Regions from separate parts of the Actinoplanes missouriensis 431 genome, predicted to be linked through region 1. Evidence: riboswitches for the same ligand, from Rfam matches in the RefSeq annotation. Region 1 holds a riboswitch; the other holds the start of a gene.
What was found. A riboswitch is a leader RNA that binds a small molecule or an ion and turns the genes downstream of it on or off. The one in region 1 is predicted to bind thiamine pyrophosphate.

Region 1 (9,533 bases):
GGCTGAGCGCCCGCCACTCCTCGGTGAGCAGCGGCAGCAGCCGGAAGGCGGCGAGTGCCCCGATCGCGAACCGGGCCGGCGCCTTCGCGTTCTGCACCAGCGCGTCGGCCAGGTCGGTGGGATCGGTGGTGGCGAACACGACGATGCCGGGCAGCGCCACCGCGAAGATGCGCAGGATCAGCCCGGCGGCGGTGACGAGCACCCCGGTGGTCACGTCGAACGGCCCCACCGAGAACAGCAGGTCGCCGCTGCGCTCGGCCGCGAAGAGGGTGATCGAAACCAGCACTCCGGCCGCGGCGAGCAGCAGGGGCGCGGCACGCCTCGCCAGTGTGCGGTAACGGACACCGAAGAACGGCAGCAGGATCAGTTCGAGGGTCAGGGCGACGGCCGGCGTGAACGCGTCCACGGTGGCGATCAGCGGTAGCGAGAAGAGCAGCGCGGCGCCCAGCTTGGCGACCGGGTTGCGGCGGGCCAGCGGCGCCGAGGGATCGGCGAGAGGTTCCAGGGCGAGGTTCACGGGCGGACCCGCCGCGGCAGTGGTTCCGGGTCCGGTTCGCCGAGCGGGACGGTGCGGTCCGCGAGGGTACGCACGAACACCTCGTCGTGGGTGACCGCAACGACCCCGTGCCCGGCGTCCCGCAGCTCCCCGAGCAGACCGACGAGCTCCTGCCAGGTCCGCCGGTCCTGGCCGAACGTCGGCTCGTCGAGAACCAGCAGCCGCGGGGCGGTGGCGAGTGCGGTCGCCACGCTCAGCCGCCGGGCCTCGCCGCCGGAGAGGGTGTACGGGTTCGCCTCGGCCAGTTTCTCCAGGCGCAGCCGCTGCAGCAGCTCGTCGACGATCTCCCGTACCTCGGCCGGTGACCTGCCGACCCGGCGGGGACCGAGGGCGAGCTCGTCGGCGACCCGGCCGGTGACGAACTGGTGCTCCGGGTTCTGGAAGACCGACCCGATCCGCTGGGTCAGCGTCGCGGCACGCCACCGGTGCGGCGGGCGCTTGTCGCCGAACGCCTCGATCCGGCCGGAGGTGGGCGCCAGCAGCCCGCCGAGCAGCAGGGCCAGGGTGGACTTGCCGGCACCGTTGGGACCCGTCACGGCCAGCACCTCGCCGGCCCTGGCAGCGATCGAGACCGGTCGGAGCCGGTTTCGCACGGAGGCCTGATCCGCCCGTACCAAATCGGACGTTGACTGTGACGTTGCCTTGAGCGGCGGGAAGCTGAAACCGGGCACCCAGACGCCGTCGGACGCCAGCTTGTCGCCGTAGGCGGCGAAGATCACCTCGGGCGCGCCGTCCGCGCGGACGCCGCCGCCCGGCTCCAGCACCACCACCCGATCCACCAGCGGCAGCGCCTCGGCCACCCGGTGCTCGACGACAATCATGGTCGTTTCCGGACTTGTGGCGGCGGTGAGCGACTCCCTGATCAGGGCCGCGCCGGGCGGGTCGAGATTGGCTGTCGGCTCGTCGAGCAGCAGCAGGCCGGGACGCAGCGCCAGCACGCCGGCGAGCGCGAGACGCTGCGCCTCACCGCCCGAGAGCGCCGCGGTCGAGCGGTTGATCGGGTACCGGAAACCGACACGATCGAGCACGTCGGAGACGCGGGGCCAGATCTCGGCGGCGGGCACCCCACGGTTCTCGCAGCCGAACGCCACGTCGTCGCCGCTGCGTGCCATCACCAGCTGGGTCTGCGGGTCCTGGAAGACGATGCCGACCTTGTCGCGTGCCTTCGCCGGATCGAGCCCATCAATCTCGATGGACCCCTCGGACTGACCGGAATCGGACGGCAGCAGACCGGCGAGCGCGGCGAGCAGGGTGCTCTTGCCGGCACCGGAGGGGCCGAGCAGCAGCACCCGCTCGCCGTGCCGCACGTGCAGGTCCAGGTCGCGGACCGCCCAGGCGCGGCGCCCGGCGTGCCGCCACCCGAACCCGTGAAGCTGAACCTCACTCATGACTTAGATGAGTGCCCGTTCGCGGCCCGCTCCGAACCGGTCGAGCACACCTGTCGGCGCGAGCGCCCGGACCAGGACCCAGCTGCCCAGGCCGGCGATGATCACGCTGCTCACCACGGTGAAGGCGGCGTAGGGGATGCGGTAGTCGCCGAGCGCGTACTCCGAGTTCCAGACGAAGAAGTCGTAGATCGCCGCGCTCAGACCGGTGAGCGCACCGGCGAGCAGGGCGGCCGGCAGCTTCCAGGAGCGGTAGCGCAGCGCCGCGAACGCCAGCTCGGCGCCGAGGCCCTGGCAGAGACCCTGGACGATGACCGCGCCGCCCCACTTGCTGCCGAGCAGCGCGGAGATGATCGCCGCGACGACCTCGGTGTAGAGGGACGCGCCGGGCTTACGGATGATCAGCCCGGCGAGGACGGCCGGCATCAGCCAGATGCCGTAGAGGATCGCCTGAGCCGGCGGGAAGAACGCGAACGCGCTCTCGGTGACGCTCCAGACCGTGTTCCAGGCCCAGAAGATCACGCCGAAGGTGACGGCGATGACCGAGGCGATCACGATGTCTATCGTGCGCCAGCGGTGGGTGTTGTCGTTCATAACGCCTCCCAGCGGGTACCGGGAGGAGACGCACGCCATTGATAAGAGATGACCGAGCTTCCTGCGCTGGCATTACCCAGATCAGGTACGAGGGTCTGCGGTCGCCCGCACTCTCAGCGCTTGTGCGCTCCCCTGTCGGATTACATTTGCTTTGATGACGCTAACACCTGGTCAATGGCCGGGATAGGGAGGTAGCAGTCACATGGAGATCAAGACCCGAGGCATGACGTTCGAGGTCTCCGAAAGCGGGCCCGCCGATGGGCAGCCTGTCCTTCTGCTGCACGGCTTCCCGCAGGACAACCGGGAATTCGAGCGGATCGTCCCCACGCTGAACGACGCCGGTCTGCGGACCTATGCGCTGAACCAGCGCGGCTGTTCCCCGGGCGCCCGGCCGCGCGACGTCGACGCGTACCGGCTCCGGGAGGCGGTCGCCGACGCGATCGCGGTGCTCGACGAGCTCGGCGTCGAGCGGGCGCACGTCGTCGGCCACGACTGGGGCGCCCAGATCGGCTGGCTTCTCGCCGCTCACCATCCGGACCGGGTGCGTACGCTCACCGCCGTCTCCGTGCCGCACCCGCGCGCCCTGATGCTGGCCCTGCGGGTCCGCCCGTCGCAGAAGGCCCGCCTCGCCTACTTCCAGGTGTTCCGCTCCCCGCGCGCGGAGGGCCTGCTCCTCGGGCGCGACGCCGCGGTGCTGCGCTGGATGCTGCGGCCCCTGGTCGCCGAGCGGGTGCAGCGGTACGTGGACGCCGCACGCGAACCGGGCCGGCTGACCGGCGGCCTGAACTGGTATCGCGCCTTCACCACCGACCAGATCGCCGGAACCGGTGTGATCACGGTCCCGACCACGTATGTCTGGAGTGATCGCGACGGGGTGGTCGGCCTGACCGCCGCGTTGCGCACCGCCGACTGGGTGTCGGCGGATTACCAGCTGGTGGCCATGCGCGGGGTCAGCCACTGGATCCCGGAGGAGGCGCCGCGTGAGCTGGCTGACGCGGTCCTGGGGCGCATCGGCGTTTGACCATGCGCGCGATCGGGAACGCTGCGCCGACATGGCGGCCTCGCATAACAAAGAGACTGAAAAACAGCGCTGGGACCGGAACTTCGCGGATCTCTTGCAGGAACTGCGCGTCGCGCAGACCGGTGTGCAGATCCTCTTCGCGTTCCTGCTGACCCTCCCGTTCAGCAATGGCTTTCCCAAGGCCACCGAATTCCAGAAGGACGTCTACATCGTCGCGCTGATCAGCGCGGCGTTCGCCACCGCGATGATCATCTCGCCGGTCGCGTTCCACCGCGCGCTGTTCCGGCAGGGACGCAAACCCGAGCTGGTCCGGTACGCCCACCGGATGGCCTCCGGCGGGCTCGGCTTCATGCTGGTCTCGATGGTCAGCAGCGTGCTGCTGATCACCGATTACGTGCTGGACTGGAAGTGGGCGGTCCCGCTCACCGTGATCACCGGCCTCTGGTTCCTCTCGCTCTGGGCGATCCTCCCCTTCGCGCACCGCAACTGGGGCGAGGACGAGGAGGACGCCGAGGCTACCGAGTCCGCAGACCGAGACTCCTGAGCTCCAGCTCGGCGAGGGCGTCCACCGCGTCCGCGTCGCCCGCCCGCCAGCTCTGCGCGATGTCCGGCCCGAGCCGCGACAACTCGCTCAGCGGCCGGCCGGCCAGGGCACGCAACGCCAGCAGATCGCGACCGGCCGGGTCGTCGCGCACGGCAGCGGCGACACCGGCCCGGCGCATCCACCGCAGACGCAGCGGAAGCCACAGAAAAAGAACAAGAGCCATGGGTACGGCCACCGCGATCGCCGGAATGATCAGAGCGAGCTGCCCGACCAGGTCCTGTTGCTGCTGACCGGCGTCGGCGATCGCCCGGGCGGCGTCCGCGGCGCCGCTGAACGGTTTCGTCAGCTCGTCACCGACCACCGGCACCCGTCCCACCTTGCCGCCCGCGTCGGCCAGGTTGTCGGCGATGCCGGCGCCGGCGCTCTCGAGTTTCTGGCCGGGCACCGCCAGTTTCTCCACAGTGTCGGAGATCCAGAGGGCGACCCGGATCCACAGATAGATCCAGAGGACGACGAGGATGTCGGTGAGGAGCTGGCGGATCGCGGTGGGCAGCCGGTCGGCGTAGGGCTTCACACGCGACAGCGTTCCACTCAGCCCTTTCCGGCGCACTCCTGGCACGTACCGAAAATCTCCAGGGTGTGCGAGACGTCGACGAAGCCGTGCTGGCCCGCGACCTTCTCCGCCCACGACTCGACCGCGGGACCGGCCACCTCGACGGTCCGCCCGCACGACCGGCACACCAGGTGGTGATGGTGTCCCTGGCTGCACCGGCGGTAGAGGTGCTCGCCGCCGGGCGGGCGCATCACGTCGATCTCGCCGGAGTCGGCGAGGTTCTGCAGCGTCCGGTACACCGTGGTCAGGCCGACCCGCTCACCCCGGTCACGCAGCATCGCGTGCAGGTCCTGAGCGCTGTGGAAACCCTCGGTCTCGGCGAGGACCGCGCTGACCGCGCTGCGCTGCTTGGTGTTACGGGGGGTCGTTTCCGGGTTCACTGTCGGCTCTCCCTGGCGTGGCTCACCGCGTCGGCGACGATGTGGGCGACGTGTTCGTCCACCAGGGAGTATGCGATCTCCCTGCCCTGACGGACACCCCGCACCACGCCCGCTCCGCGCAGGACCCGCAGGTGCTGGGAAACCAGGGGCTGCGGGGCGCCCAGTTTCTCCACGAGGTCGTGCACGCAGCGCTCGCCGGCGCCCAGTTCGACCACGATCGCCACACGGATGGGTGCGGAGAGGGCACGCAACAGGGCCCCCGCCGACTCGTACGCTTCATAACCGGTGGTCGTCATGGCTGCGACCACCGTACAGCTGTCGTCCGGTCAGCCATGCAACACGACGTCCGGAGGTTCCGCGGCGACCGGCGGGCGGGACCGCCGGACCATCATGCGGCGCAGCACGCCGGCGAGCGTGGTGCCGAGGAAGGCGACCAGGGCGAGCAGCACCGTGGTGGCGCCGGGCGCGGTGTCCGCCTCGGCGGAGACCAGGATGCCGGCGCCGGCGGCGCCCACCCCGATCAGCATGGCCGCCGCCATCGTGCTGCGGAAACCGCGGGTGACCTGCTGGGCCGCCGCGACCGGGACCACCATCAGGGCGGAGACCAGGAGCAGGCCGACGGTACGCATGGCGATCGTCACGGTCACCGCGGTGGTGATCGCGAGCAGGATGTTGAGGGTCCGCACCGGAAGGCCGCTGACCCGGGCGTACTCCTCGTCGTTGCAGAGCGCGAAGAGCGCCGGTCGCAGCGCCACCATGGCGATCAGCACCGCCGCGCCGAGCCCGCCGATCACCATGAGGTCCTGCGCCGACGTGGTGAGCAGCGATCCGAACAGGTACTGCATGAGGTTCGAGTTGGCGTTGTCGGAGAGACCGACCAGCACCACGCCACCGGCGATGCCGCCGTAGAAGAGCAGCGCCAGGGCCAGGTCGCCGGAGGTGCGCCCGCGCTCGCGGATCAGCTCGACGCCGACCGCCCCGATCGTGGCGACCACCACCGCGGCGAGCACCGGGGAGTTGTTGGTGAGCAGGCCCACGCCGACGCCGGTGAGCGCCACGTGCCCGATGCCGTCCCCGATCAGCGACAGCCGCCGCTGCACCAGGTAGATGCCGAGCGACGGCGCGGCCAGCCCGATGATCAGCGCGCCGATCAGGGCACGCTGCATGAACGGGTAGGTGAGCAGCTCCATCAGTACGCCTTCGATCCCTCGGTGGGCGCCCACTCGCAGATGCCGGCCTTGACCTCGTCGGCGTGCGGGTGCACGTGGTCGTGCCCCGGCTCGGCGTGGTGCCCGGCCGGCTCGGGCGGGGTCCCCTCGTGCGCGATCCGCCCGTCGTGCACGACCACGCCGCGCCCGATCAGCGGCCGCAGCGGACCGAGCTCGTGCAGCACCAGCATGATCGTGCCACCGTCCGCGGCGAACCGGGTGAGCGCCGCGGCGAACGCCTCCTGGCTGGCCGCGTCCACGCCGGCCGTCGGCTCGTCCAGCACCAGCAGGTCGGGCCGGCCGGCCAGTGCCCGGGCGATCAGGGTGCGCTGCTGCTGGCCGCCGGAGAGGGTGGCGACCGGGTCGCCGATCCGGTCCAGCAGCCCGACGTCTGCGAGCGCCTCGCGGACCGCGGTCTTGTCCGCCGCGCCGGGGAACCGGAAGATCCCGCGCCGGGCCAGCCGGCCGGACGCGACCACCTCGCCGACCGTCGCGGGAACGCCGCTGCCGGCGCCGAGCCGCTGCGGCACGTACCCGATCCGCTCCCAGCTGCGGAACCGGCGCTGCGCGGTGCCGAACAGCTCGATCTCACCGCGTCGCAGGGGCACCAGGCCGAGGACGGTACGGATCAGCGTGGACTTGCCGGACCCGTTCGCGCCGAGCACGGCGACCACGTCACCGGCGGCGACGCTCAGCGAGACGTCGCTGAGGATCTCCCGGCCGTCGTAGCCGGCCGCCGCGTGCCGTACCTCGACCACATTCGTCATGACTCACATCCCAGCGCCTTGGTGAGCGCCGCCAGGTTGGCGCGCATCACCGAGAAGTAGTCCGCATTCTCGTCGGTCAAACCTTCGAGCGGGTCCAGCACCGCGGTCTGGGCGCCGACCTCACGGGCCAGGGTCTCGGCGACCTTCGGGCTGACGAGCGTCTCGAAGAAGATCGTGGTGGTGCCGTGCTCCTTGGCCTCCTCGGCGACGGCGGCGAGCCGCTGCGGTGACGGCTCGGCCTCCGGGTCGATGCCGGTGATGCCGATCTGCTCCAAACCGTACCGGTCGGCGAGGTAGTGGAACGCGGTGTGGCTGGTCACCAGCTCCCGGCGCTCGCAGGTCTTCAGCCCGGTGGTGAACTCGCCGTCCAGGGTCTTGAGCTCGGTGCTGAGCGTCGCGGCGCGGGCGGTGAAGTCGGCGGCGTGCGCGGGGTCGGCCTTGCCCATCTCGGCGGCGACCTTCTCGGCCACCGTGGCGAGGCGGGTCGGGTCCAGCCAGAAGTGCGGGTCGGTGCCGTTCGCGCTCTCCTCCGCGTGCTCCTCCTCGCCGGTCTCGCCCTCGTGGGAGTGCGCATCGGCGGACTCGGCCGAGAGCAGCTGGATGGCCGAGGCGGCGTCGAACGCGTGGTCGCTGCCGTTCTGCTTGACCGCGTCGTCCACCGCCGGCTGGAAGCCGCCCAGGTAGACCACCAGGCCCGCGTCGGCGATCTGACCGACCTGGCCGGCGTTGAGCTCGACGTCGTGCGGCTCGGCGCCCGGCTTGGTGAGGTTGCTGACGTCGACCACGTCACCTCCCACCCGCTCGCTGATGAACTGCAGCGGGTAGAACGCGGTGACGACGGAAAGCTTCCCGTCGTCCGCCGCTTGTGCTCCGCAGCCGCTCAGGGCGGCGAGAAGGAGCAGGGCGGGGGCGAGGCGGCGCATCATGCCACCAACTGTCGTCGATAATGACAATGATTGTCAAAAGCGCATGGGTTCACAGCGCCTTCGATACGGCGGCGACGACCAGCAGGGTGAGCAGGACCACCCGGACCGCCCGGGTGATCGGAGTCTGGACCGGCCAGGTCGTGAACGTCAGCGCGCCGAGCCCGGCCGCGAGCACCGCCAGCAGCAGGGCGCCCACGATGCCCGGCAGGAAGAGGCCGGCCAGCAGGGCGGCCAGGGCCAGGGCGAACGCCACGGTCGGACTGACCCGGGCCAGACGGCGAAGCAGATGGTCGGACGGCGTCACAGTTCGGCTCCTTCGGCGTGCGTACCCTCGTCACATGCTGGTGCTCAACCGCTTCCATGTCCCACCGGAAACGCAGGACGGCTTCGTCGAGCGTGCGCACGCCGCCCTCGCCGCCCTCGCGGACAGCCCGGGATATCGATCCGGGCGGCTGGCCCGGGCCCTCGAGGACCCGGCTGCCTGGACCCTGGTGACCGAGTGGGAGTCCGTCGGAGCCTACCGGCGCGCCCTCGGCCGGTTCGAGGTCAAGATGCACGCCACGCCCCTGCTGGCGGAGACGCTCGACGAGCCGTCCGCCTTCGAGACGCTCGCCTCGGCCGCCCCCGGCGAGGCGGTCGTGGTGACCGCCAGTGACCGGGCCGCCGAGCCGTGGCGCTGAACACTACGCTGGACCCATGAGCACGGCGCCGCACTACGTTCCGCCGCCCCCGCCCGGTCCCGGGGTGCACCCGCCGTTCCCGGCGCCGCCGGTCGAGGGGCGTGGCCGCCGGGTCGGGGTGAGCCTCGGCATCACCGGGGGAGTGCTGCTACTGGTCTGCGGCGGTGGCGCGGCAGCGGTGGCCGGGCTGACCGCGGCCATGGACGACGCGCTCAACGAGCAGGTGGACGTGGTCGTGGGCCGCTATGTGCAGGCCGTGCAGAACCGGGACTTCGCCCGCTCCTACGACCTGCTCTGCCCCGCGGCGCAGCGGGCCGAATCCGAATCCGCCTACACGTCGCGCCTGTCGGCCACGGAGCCTTTTTCCGCGTACCAAATCGGTGATCTTGATCTGGTCTACGCCTCGGTCCCGGTGCAGCTGACCTATCCGGACGGGCGGACCGAAACGGTCGAGGCGGAGTTGAGTCAGAACACCTCGACGGGCGCATTCGAAGTGTGTGACCTCGGGGAGTAATCTCGCTGTTCGTCCGATAACCACGAGTTTCCCCGCCGACACCCAGCCGGCGTAGGAGGAAATCACCGATGCCCGCCGATCGTATCGATGCCGTTGTCAGCCTGGCCAAGCGCCGGGGCTTCGTCTTCCCCTCCAGCGAGATCTACGGAGGCACCCGCTCGGCGTGGGACTACGGTCCGCTCGGCGTGGAGCTCAAGGAGAACGTCCGCCGGCAGTGGTGGCGGACCATGGTCCAGCAGCGCGACGACATCGTCGGCCTGGACTCCGCCGTGATCCTGTCCCGCGACGTCTGGGCCGCCTCCGGGCACCTCGACGCGTTCGTCGACCCGCTGACCGAGTGCCAGT
Region 2 (9,533 bases), 610 kb from region 1:
GCGAGCGGCACGTGCGCGAGCAGCACCCCGGCGTGGATCGTCATGTAGTCGACGCCCTGTTCGGCCTGCTCGATGACGGTTTCCCGGAACAGCTCCCAGGTCAGCTCGAGCGGGTCACCCTTGACCTTCTCCAGCGCCTGGTAGATCGGCACGGTTCCGATCGGGACGGGCGAGTTCCGTACGATCGCCTCCCGGGTCTCATGGATCCGCGGCCCGGTGGACAGGTCCATCACGGTGTCGGCGCCCCACCGGGTGGCCCAGGTCAGCTTCTCCACCTCCTCGGCGACGGACGAGGTGACGGCCGAGGTGCCGATGTTCGCGTTGACCTTCACGAGGAACCGCGAACCGATGATCATGGGCTCGGACTCGGGGTGGTTCCGGTTGGCCGGCAGCACCGCGCGACCGGAAGCGATCTCGTCGCGCACCAGCTCGGGGGTGACGCCTTCGCGCACCGCGACGAACTCCATCTCGGGCGTGACGATCCCGGCGCGCGCGGCGGCGAGCTGGGTCTGCCCGGTCCACCACGGTTTGCGCAGCGGCGGCAGCCCGACGAGCGGATCACTGCCCGGACCGGACGTGTCGTAGAGCCGCACCGGCGGTTCGTCCCCGGTCAGAACCACCTCGGTGAACGGCACGCGGATGTCCGAACGGGGACCGTCCACATAGGTCTTACGTCTCACGGCAAACCTCCACGAAATTGGATAAAAACGGCATGACACGGCCGCGAAGGATCAGCGACAGTGCTGCCGGAACTCAGAGGGACCAGGCGAAGTGGTCCAGCGGCCCGGGTCCCGCCCCGAGCTGCCAGGAGGCGCCGCCGCGCAGACCGCGATACACGTAATCCTTCGCGGTCATCACCGCTTCCGGCACCGAGTCGCCCGCGGCCAGCCGCACCGCGATCGCCGACGAGAACGTGCAGCCAGACCCATGGTTGTTGCGGGTCTCCACCGGCGAGCCCCGCAGCACGGTGGTCTCTCCCGCGACGTGCAGGACGTCGACCGCAAGTTCACTTCCGGTCACGACCACCCCGCGTGGGCCGAGCTTCGCGAGCTCGGCGGCGGCTTCGGCCATCTCCTCGGCCGTTTCGATCACCCGGCCGAGGAGGGCGCCGGCTTCGTGCCGGTTCGGCGTCAGCACACTGGCGTACGGGAGGAGCACTCCCACCACAGCCGAATCGGAGAGCCGGCTTCCGGCGGTCGCCACCATCACCGGATCGATGACCAGATGGGGCAGGTCGCCGGCCCGTTCCGCGATCACTTTCGCCACCGCCGGATCGGACACCATCCCGACCTTCACGGCCGCCACCGGCAGATCTGAGAGCACCGCGTCGAGCTGCGCCGCGACGATGTCGGCGGGCACCGCGTGGATCGCCGTGACACCCAGCGTGTTCTGCGCGGTGATCGCGGTGAGCACCGACGTCCCGAACGCCCCGAGCGCCGCGAACGTCTTGAGATCCGCCTGGATCCCCGCACCCCCACCGGAGTCCGACCCGGCGATGGTGAGCACCACCCGCGGCGTCACCACGCTCCCGCCCCCGCACTCGCCGCGGCCCGCTGAGCGGCCGCGAACGCGCCCGCCAGCTCGCTCGCCACCCGCGCCGGATTGGCCGCCCGCATGATCGCCCCGAGCACCGCGATCCCCTCGGCACCGGCCCGGGCGCACTCCGCGGCCCGCGCCGCCGAGTCGACCCCGCCCAGCGCCAGCCACGGCACCCGCCCGGCCAGCGCCGCCGCCCCCGCCGCGCCGAGCGCCGGCCCGTAACCCGGCTTCGTCGCCGTCGGGTAGATCGGCGACAACGTCACGTAATCCACATCGGAGGGCGGCTCGGCGCCGTGCCACGAGCGGCCCACCAGCGGAACCCCGGACGGCAGCGGATCGGCGGCCGAGAGGTGCACGGCCGTGCCGCCCAGCGGATCCGGACCCGCGACGATCAGTCGCCCGGGCGGCAGGAGCGGCCTCAGCTGCGCCGCGAGGGCGGCTCTCTCCTCGTACCCGAGGTCGCGCTCGCGCAGAATGACCCAGTCGGCGCCGCCGCGGACCGCCGCCGCGACCACCTCCACCAGCGGCCCGGCGGCGGACCGCCGGTCGGTGAGCACGACGAGCCCGCCCGGCGTCACCATTCCGCGATCCCCTCGTCGGCCGTGGACGCGAGCGCGTGGAACCGGCGTGGGATTCGCCCGGCGGCGCGGGCGAGCCGTCCCGCCGCTACCGCGTGCCGCATCGCCGCCGCCATCGCCGCCGGATCGTCGGCCCGGGTGATCGCGCTGGCGACGAGCACCGCGTCGCAGCCGAGTTCCATCGCGAGCGCCGCGTCGGAGGCGGTGCCGATGCCGGCGTCCAGCACCACCGGCACGTCCACGTTCTGCCGGATCAGCTCGATGTGGTGCGGGTTGGAGATGCCGAGACCGGAACCGATCGGCGAGCCGGCGGGCATCACCGCGGCGCATCCGGCGTCGGCCAGACGGCGGGCCAGGATCGGGTCGTCGGTGGTGTACGGCAGGACCGTGAACCCGTCCGCGACGAGCGTCTCGGCGGCTCGGAGCAGTTCCACACCGTCCGGCAGCAGGGTCCGCTCGTCGCCGATCACCTCAAGCTTGATCAGGTCGGTCTCGAACGCTTCCCGGGCCATCTGCGCGGTCTTCACCGCGTCACCCGCCGTGTAGCAGCCCGCGGTGTTCGGCAGCACCCGCACACCGAGCCGGTCCAGCATCGGCAGCAGTCCCGGACCTGCCGCGTCGACCCGGCGCAGCGCCACCGTGACGAGCGTGGTCTCGGACGCCGCGATCGCCTCTTCCAGGATCGCGAGGCTCTGCGCGCCGCCGGTACCGAGGATGAGTCCGTTCTCGGGGAGGAACATCTCAACCCCCCTGAGCAGCGGTGAGCACCTCGACCCGGTCACCGTCGGCCAGGTCCACCTCATTCCACGCCGAGCGCGGCACCACGGTTCCGTTGACGGCGACCGCCACCCCACGCTGGGCGGCGATGATCTCGGCAACGAGGGTCGCGACGGTGCAACTCTCGGTCCTGCTCCGGTCCTGGCCGTTGATCGTCAGGCGCATCAGAACCTCCCGGGGGTGAAGGCGTCCAGCAGTGGGTCCGCGGCTCCGGTGAGCACCAGGTCCGCGATGAGCCGCGCGGTGATCGGGGCGAGCAGCACCCCGTTGCGGTGGTGACCGGCGGCCACCACGGTCCGGTCGTCGAGCCGGCCGAGGATCGGCGCGTTGTCCGGCGTGCCGGGCCGGTGCCCGACGGTGAGTTCGATGATCTCGTGCTCGGAGAGGCCGGGGACCAGGTCGAGCGCGGCGCGCAGCAGGTCGTGCACCCCGCCCGCGGTGACCGCCCGGTCGGAGCGCTCCTCCTGGGTGGCGCCGACCACCACTTCACCGTCGGCGCGCGGCACCAGGTAGACGTGCCGACCGTCGGCGGCGCCGTCGATCACGTGCCGGAGCAGGCCGGGTTCGCCGCGCAGGCGCAGGACCTGGCCTTTCACCGGGCGGATGGGAAGTCCGGTCAGCGCGGCCGTGCCCAGGCCGGCCGCCACCACAACGGTATCGGCAGAAATTTCGGAGATGTCGGTTACATGCTTGAGGGCCACGCGACCGTCCAATGCGAAGCGCAGCGCCGCCACCACCTTGCGCGGGTCGACCTGCCGCTCCGTCGGCGAGTAGGCCCCGGCCCGGATCCGCGGCGACAGCGACGGCTCCCGGTCACGCACCTGCGAGCCGGTCAGCGTGGTGAGTTTCTGGTGCTGCCACTCCCGCTTCGCCTCCGCCAGATCGTCGGCGGTCAGTGCCACGCTCAACGTGCCGGCCTCGTCATATCCGACGTCTCCCAGTGACGACGCATACGAGGGCCAGAGCGCGTTGGACGCCTCCAGCAGCGGCTCCAGGAACGGAAACTCGAACGCCGACTCCCCACCCGGAGCGAGCATCCCGGCCGCCACGTGCCAGGCGCCCCCGGTTCCCTCCGGCGCCGGGTCGTAGACCGTGACGTCCGCTCCCCGGAGCAGCAACTCCCGGCCGACGGCAAGCCCGATGATCCCGCCGCCGACGATCGCGACCCTCATCGCAGGGCCTCCAGGAACTCGGCGACCGCCCGCTTCGGATCGGTCACGAACGCGCCGATCGCGGCGACCCCGTGCGACGGCAGGACCGGCACCCGGTCGGCAGTGATCCCACCGATCGCCAGCACCGGCGTGCCCGGCACCGCGTCGACGACGGCGGCGACACCGGCCGGGCCGATCGGTGGTGGCAGGCCGTCCTTCGTGGACGTCGCGAACGCCGGCCCGGTGCCCAGATAGGAGGCGCCGGCGGCGACGGCGGCCCGGGCGTCCGTCGGGTTCCGGCAGGTCGCGCCGATCACCGCGTCCGGGCCGAGGATCCGCCGGGCGGCGTCCACCGGCAGGTCGTCGGCGCCGACGTGCACACCGTCCGCGCCGGCCGCCAGCGCCACCGCTACCCGGTCGTTGACCAGGCACATCGTGCCCGCCGGGCGGAGGATCTCGAGGGCCGCGACGGTCAGCGCGTACGCCTGGGCGTCGCTCGTCTTGACCCGGATCTGAACGGCGACGTCGGGCTGGCCGGCGACGCCGCGGACGACGTCGAGCGAGTCGGTGATGACGTGGAGCCGGGGAAACGACAACGAACCGTGCATGAAGCACTCCTCCCTGCGCCGGCATGACCCGGATCAGGTTCGACGGTCGGGGGCCGCGTCAGCCCCCCTCTCAGCCCGGTGCCCGGACTCCCGTGGGGTTTTTCTTTGTTGTGACCGGACCATAACACGACTCGTCACGGATGACTCCAGCGATTGCCGCCGGTGAGTTAGGACTCGGTTTTCCGACGGCCGCGGGGTTTGCGGATGGCGGAAAACCGCGCCCTAACTCACCGGTTACAAGGCAATCGCCGCGGAGCGAAGCGAAGCCAGCTAGCTCAGCGGACGTCCCAAACCGGTTCGGGAACCTCGACGACCTCGCCATCGCCTCTGAACAGCACGAAACGATCAAAGGAGCGGGTGAACCAGCGGTCGTGGGTGACAGCCATCACCGTACCGTCGAAGGCTTTCAAGCCCTCCTCCAGCGCCTCCGCCGACGCCAGGTCCAGGTTGTCCGTCGGCTCGTCGAGCAGCAGCAACGTGGCACCGGACAACTCCAGCAGCAGCACCAGGAACCGGGCCTGCTGACCGCCGGAGAGCGTGCCGAACCGCTGGTCGCCCTGTGCCGCCAGCTCGTACCGGTTGAGCGCCTTCATCGCCCCGGCCCGGTCGACTCCGGACCGGTGCTCGTCGCCCCGCCAGAGGATCTCGACGAGCGTCTTCTCCATCAGCTCCGGCCGGTCGTGGGTCTGCGAGAAGTGCCCCGGACGCACCCGCGCGCCGAGCCGGGCCACGCCGCCGTGCATCACATGCGTCAGCGGCGCGCCGTCGACCGGCTTGTGCTCCAGATCGGGCTCGGAGCCGCCGGCCGCGAGCAGCCGCAGGAAGTGGGACTTGCCGGTGCCGTTCGCGCCGAGGACGGCGACCCGGTCCCCGTACCAGATCTCCAGGTCGAACGGGAACGTCAGGTTCTCCAGCTCGAGCTGCTCGCAGATCACCGAGCGCTTGCCGGTGCGCCCGCCGCGCAGGTTCATCCGCAGGGACTGCTCCTTCGGCGGCAGCGGCGGCGGGCCGGCCTCCTCGAACTTGCGCAGCCGGGTCTGCGCGGCCTGGTAACGCGAGGCGAGACCGTCGTTGTAGGCCGCCTTGTTCTTCAGCGTGAAGACCAGCTCGCGGAGTTTCTCGTGCTCCTCGTCCCAGCGGCGGCGCAGCTCCTCCATCCGCTCGTGCCGGTTCGACCGGGCCTCGTGCCAAGAGGCGAAGCCGCCCGGATGGGTCCACGCGCCGCCGCCCTCCACGGCCACCACCCGGTTCGCGGTCTGCGCCAGCAGCTCCCGGTCGTGCGAGACGTAGAGGATCGATTTCGACGACTCCCGCATCCGCTGTTCCAGCCAGCGTTTCGCGGGGACGTCGAGGAAGTTGTCCGGCTCGTCGAGCAGCAGCACCTCGTCGCTCCCGCGGAGCAGCAGGTCCAGCGCAAACCGTTTCTGCTCGCCGCCGGAGAGGGTCCGCACGATCCGGTCCTTGGTCTCCTCCCACGACTTGCCCAGGATCGAGACAGCGACCGTGTCGAAGAGGACCTCTGCCTCGTAACCACCGGCCTCACCCCAGTGGGCGAGCGCGTTCGCGTACCCGATCTGACTCTTCTCGGTCTCGTCGAGGGCCGCGGCCGCGGCGCGCAGTCGCTCACCTGCCGTGCCGAGCGCGGGCGCGACAAGCGACAAAGCAAGATCTTCCAGGGTACGGTCGTCGCCGATCATGCCGATGAACTGGCGCATCACGCCGAGCCCTCCGGACCGCGCGATCGTGCCGCTCTGGGTCGGGATGTCTCCCGCGACCATGCGCATCAGCGTCGTCTTGCCGGCCCCGTTCGGCCCAACCAGCGCCACCTTCGCGCCCTCGCCGACCCGGAACGACACGTCGGCGAAGAGCTCCCGCCCGTCCGGGAGCACGAAACCGGCGCCGGCGACATCCACGTAACCCATGCCCGGCATCCTCCCCGGTGACCGCTCGGTCAGTCAGCCGATTTTCGGGTGACCTTCAGGACTCGGAACCCCCGCTGGCTGGCCACACGCTCGACCTGCCAGCCGAGGCCGGTCAGCCAGGTGTGCAGCGAATCACCACCGAGGTTCCGGTTGATCACCAGCCAGGCAACACCGTCCGGTGCCAGCCGCGGCAGCCAGCGTTCCATCAGCCCGTGCAGCTCCGCCTTGCCGACGTGGGTGGGCGGGTTGCTCCAGATCTGCTGGAACTCCACGTCCGCGGGCACGTCGTCGGGCGCTGCCACCCGTACCCTCAAATTCTTGGTGTTCTCGGCGGTCAACTCCCGGGCGCGGGAGTTCACGTCCACGGCCCACACGGTCGCCGCCGGCGCCTCGGTCGCCAGCACCCGGGCGATCGGGCCATAACCGCAGCCCAGGTCGAGAAACGTCCCCTCGGCCGAGGCGTCCGGCAGCCCGGCCTTGCGGAGCAGCACGGCGGTGCCCGGGTCCAGCCGCCCGGCCGAGAACACCCCGGACGCGACGGCGAGCCGGTGGTTCTTGCCGGCGACGCTGAACTCGATCTCGCTGCGCCGCAGCGGCGCATCCGGGTCGGCGGAGAAGTAATGGTCGGCACTCACCCGGCAAGTCTCCCGCCGCCGAACGAGCGGCGGGACATCGGGGTACCGGACAAACTGTGCGTTCATAGATCAGCGTCCCCGCCTAGCTTGGGCCTCATGCGGTACGCCATCCCGACGCGCCCCGCCCACCATGCCGCGCACGCTCTGGTCCTGAGGCCGTTCCCGATCACCACCGGCCAGCATCGCTCCCGGGCACACAGCCGCCGGCATCTGCGGCGGGAACCCCTCCGAACGGCCCACCTGCTCACCCGCGGCCTGGCCGCCCTGATCGTGCTCGGCATCTGCGTGATGGTCGGCGTGCTGATCGTCGCCGACGAACGCCACCCACCGGCCTCCGGATCGTCCGGACCGCTCACCGCGAGCGACGTCTTCCCCGAGCAGGCGTCCCTCTTCCGGGCGAGCCAGGCGCGGGCCGAGGCCGATTGCCCGGTCGCCGTCACCGGCGCCTTGCGGTCGGTGCTCCAGGGGTACGGGTGTTCGCAGTCGATCCGGGCAGTCCTCACCGTCCCGTATGCCGACTATCGGGTGACGGCCGGTGTGCTGACCCTGCCGGACACGCCGAGCGCGGCAGCCGTCAGCGAGGTGGTGCGCGACCTGGTCGAAACCGGCGACGGCAGTTTCGCCACGCTGACCGGCGCCGACACCCCGCCGGGCACCCCCGTCGCCTGGCGCACGCACGACCGCTACCTGATCTACTGCGTGATCGTCAGTTCCACGGGTGAGCTGGTCCCCGGCACCGATCCGGCGGTGACCCGGGTAACCACCGACCTGCTCGACATCCACCTGAGCACAGCCCTGCCAACCACCTGAGCCCGCGTGTGGATTCCAGGCGCTCGGCTGACGTTCGCCCTGTGTGTGGAGCTCAGCCTCGGAGGCGGCGGGTGGCCTCGGCCCGCGCGGCGTACTCCGCCTCGTCCGGGTAACCGACCGCCACCAGGGTCAACCCGTGCGCGGCCGCCACCGTCACCTCGCTGGAGCGTTCCCGGAGCGTGAGCAGCCGCCCCGGCCACTCCGGCTCCCGGCGGCCGTCGCCGACGAAGAGCATCGCCCCCACCAGGCTGCGGACCATCGCCTGGCAGAACGCATCCGCCTGCACGGTCGCCACCAGGACCCCGTCCGGGTCCCGGCGCCAGTCCAGCCGGTTGATCGCCCGGATCGTGGTGGCATGCTCCTTGCGTTTGCAGAACGCCGCGAAGTCGTGCTCGCCGAGCAGCCCGGCCGCGGCGGCGTTGAGCCGGTCCAGGTCGAGCGGTCGCAGCCAGCCGAGCGTGTCGTGCCGGCGCAGCGGCTCCGGACCCCACTGCTCGTCGCAGACGCGGTACTCGTACCGCCGGAACGTCGCCGAGAAGCGCGCGTCGAAGGTGTCCGGGACCGGCCGGAGCGCGCGGACCCGGGCGTCCGGCGGCATCAGGGCGGCGAGCCGGCGCAGCAGCGATCCGGAGAGCCGTTCCCAGTCCTCGATCGGCAGGTCGATGTGGCAGACCTGTCCGGTGGCGTGCACCCCCGCATCGGTACGCCCGGCAACCGTCAACCCGAGCGGCGTCTCCGGTCCGACGAGCCGGCCCAGCGCCTCGGTGAGCACGCCGGCGACCGTCCGGCGGGTCGGCTGGGCGGCCCAGCCCGAGAAGCCGGCGCCGTCGTACGACACGTCCAGCCGAAGGCGGATGGATTCCGACATTACGGGCGTGCTCCTCGCGTACAGGTGAAGTGTTTTGATTTCCGCCAAGCGAAAAGCCCGGCACCCCGAACGGGTACCGGGCTTTCCGAAAAACCTGAGTATCAGGCCTTGGTGGTGTCGTCGCCCTCGGCCTGGTCGCCGGGGCCCTCGGCACCCTTGTCACCGGACGCGTTCACGGGCGCCTCGGCGTCCTGGTCAGCGTCGGTGTCCGCGGCCGGCGCGCTCTTCGGCGCGTCGTCCTCGGGCGCGAGCGCCTCGACCTTGGCCTGCTGCGCGGCCGCCTTGCGGTCAGCCTTCGACGGCGCGGCGGTGGTGGCCGCGACCTGCAGCTCCTCGACCAGCTCGATGACGGCCATCGGAGCGGCGTCGCCCTTGCGGGGGCCGGTCTTGGTGATCCGGGTGTAGCCGCCGGGGCGGTTCGTGTACCGCGGAGCGATCTGCTCGAACAGGGCGTACACGACGTCCTTGTCCTTCACGACGGTCAGAACCCGGCGACGGGCGTGCAGGTCGCCGCGCTTGGCCTTCGTGATGAGCTGCTCGGCCAGCGGACGCAGCCGCCGGGCCTTCGTCTCGGTGGTCTTGATCTTCCCGTGCCGGAAGAGCTCAGTGGCCAGGTTCGCCAGGATGAGCTTCTCGTGTGCCGGG

Region 2: it holds a riboswitch for thiamine pyrophosphate, as region 1 does, so the genes downstream of both, AMIS_RS03250 (thiamine phosphate synthase) here and AMIS_RS06040 (ECF transporter S component) in region 1, are expected to answer to the same signal.

What each region holds. Positions count from the first base shown of each region.
Region 1 covers NC_017093.1:1,281,580-1,291,112, forward strand. Annotated here, with positions in the region: gene AMIS_RS06030 (energy-coupling factor transporter transmembrane component T family protein) at 1-517, opposite strand, end outside; gene AMIS_RS06035 (ABC transporter ATP-binding protein) at 514-1,944, opposite strand; gene AMIS_RS06040 (ECF transporter S component) at 1,948-2,535, opposite strand; TPP riboswitch at 2,576-2,679, opposite strand; gene AMIS_RS06045 (alpha/beta hydrolase) at 2,738-3,556, shown strand; gene AMIS_RS06050 (DUF6328 family protein) at 3,588-4,100, shown strand; gene AMIS_RS06055 (hypothetical protein) at 4,072-4,674, opposite strand; gene AMIS_RS06060 (Fur family transcriptional regulator) at 4,692-5,093, opposite strand; gene AMIS_RS06065 (ArsR/SmtB family transcription factor) at 5,090-5,389, opposite strand; gene AMIS_RS06070 (metal ABC transporter permease) at 5,420-6,283, opposite strand; gene AMIS_RS06075 (metal ABC transporter ATP-binding protein) at 6,283-7,068, opposite strand; gene AMIS_RS06080 (metal ABC transporter substrate-binding protein) at 7,065-7,994, opposite strand; gene AMIS_RS06085 (DUF6703 family protein) at 8,044-8,298, opposite strand; gene AMIS_RS06090 (antibiotic biosynthesis monooxygenase family protein) at 8,333-8,674, shown strand; gene AMIS_RS06095 (hypothetical protein) at 8,691-9,188, shown strand; gene AMIS_RS06100 (glycine--tRNA ligase) at 9,257-9,533, shown strand, end outside.
Region 2 covers NC_017093.1:671,520-681,052, reverse strand. Annotated here, with positions in the region: gene thiC (phosphomethylpyrimidine synthase ThiC) at 1-680, opposite strand, end outside; gene thiD (bifunctional hydroxymethylpyrimidine kinase/phosphomethylpyrimidine kinase) at 754-1,521, opposite strand; gene AMIS_RS03270 (thiamine phosphate synthase) at 1,518-2,120, opposite strand; gene AMIS_RS03265 (thiazole synthase) at 2,114-2,857, opposite strand; gene thiS (sulfur carrier protein ThiS) at 2,859-3,059, opposite strand; gene thiO (glycine oxidase ThiO) at 3,059-4,066, opposite strand; gene AMIS_RS03250 (thiamine phosphate synthase) at 4,063-4,653, opposite strand; TPP riboswitch at 4,647-4,757, opposite strand; gene AMIS_RS03245 (ABC-F family ATP-binding cassette domain-containing protein) at 4,929-6,575, opposite strand; gene AMIS_RS03240 (class I SAM-dependent methyltransferase) at 6,605-7,210, opposite strand; gene AMIS_RS03235 (hypothetical protein) at 7,307-8,020, shown strand; gene truA (tRNA pseudouridine(38-40) synthase TruA) at 8,073-8,888, opposite strand; gene rplQ (50S ribosomal protein L17) at 8,990-9,533, opposite strand, start outside.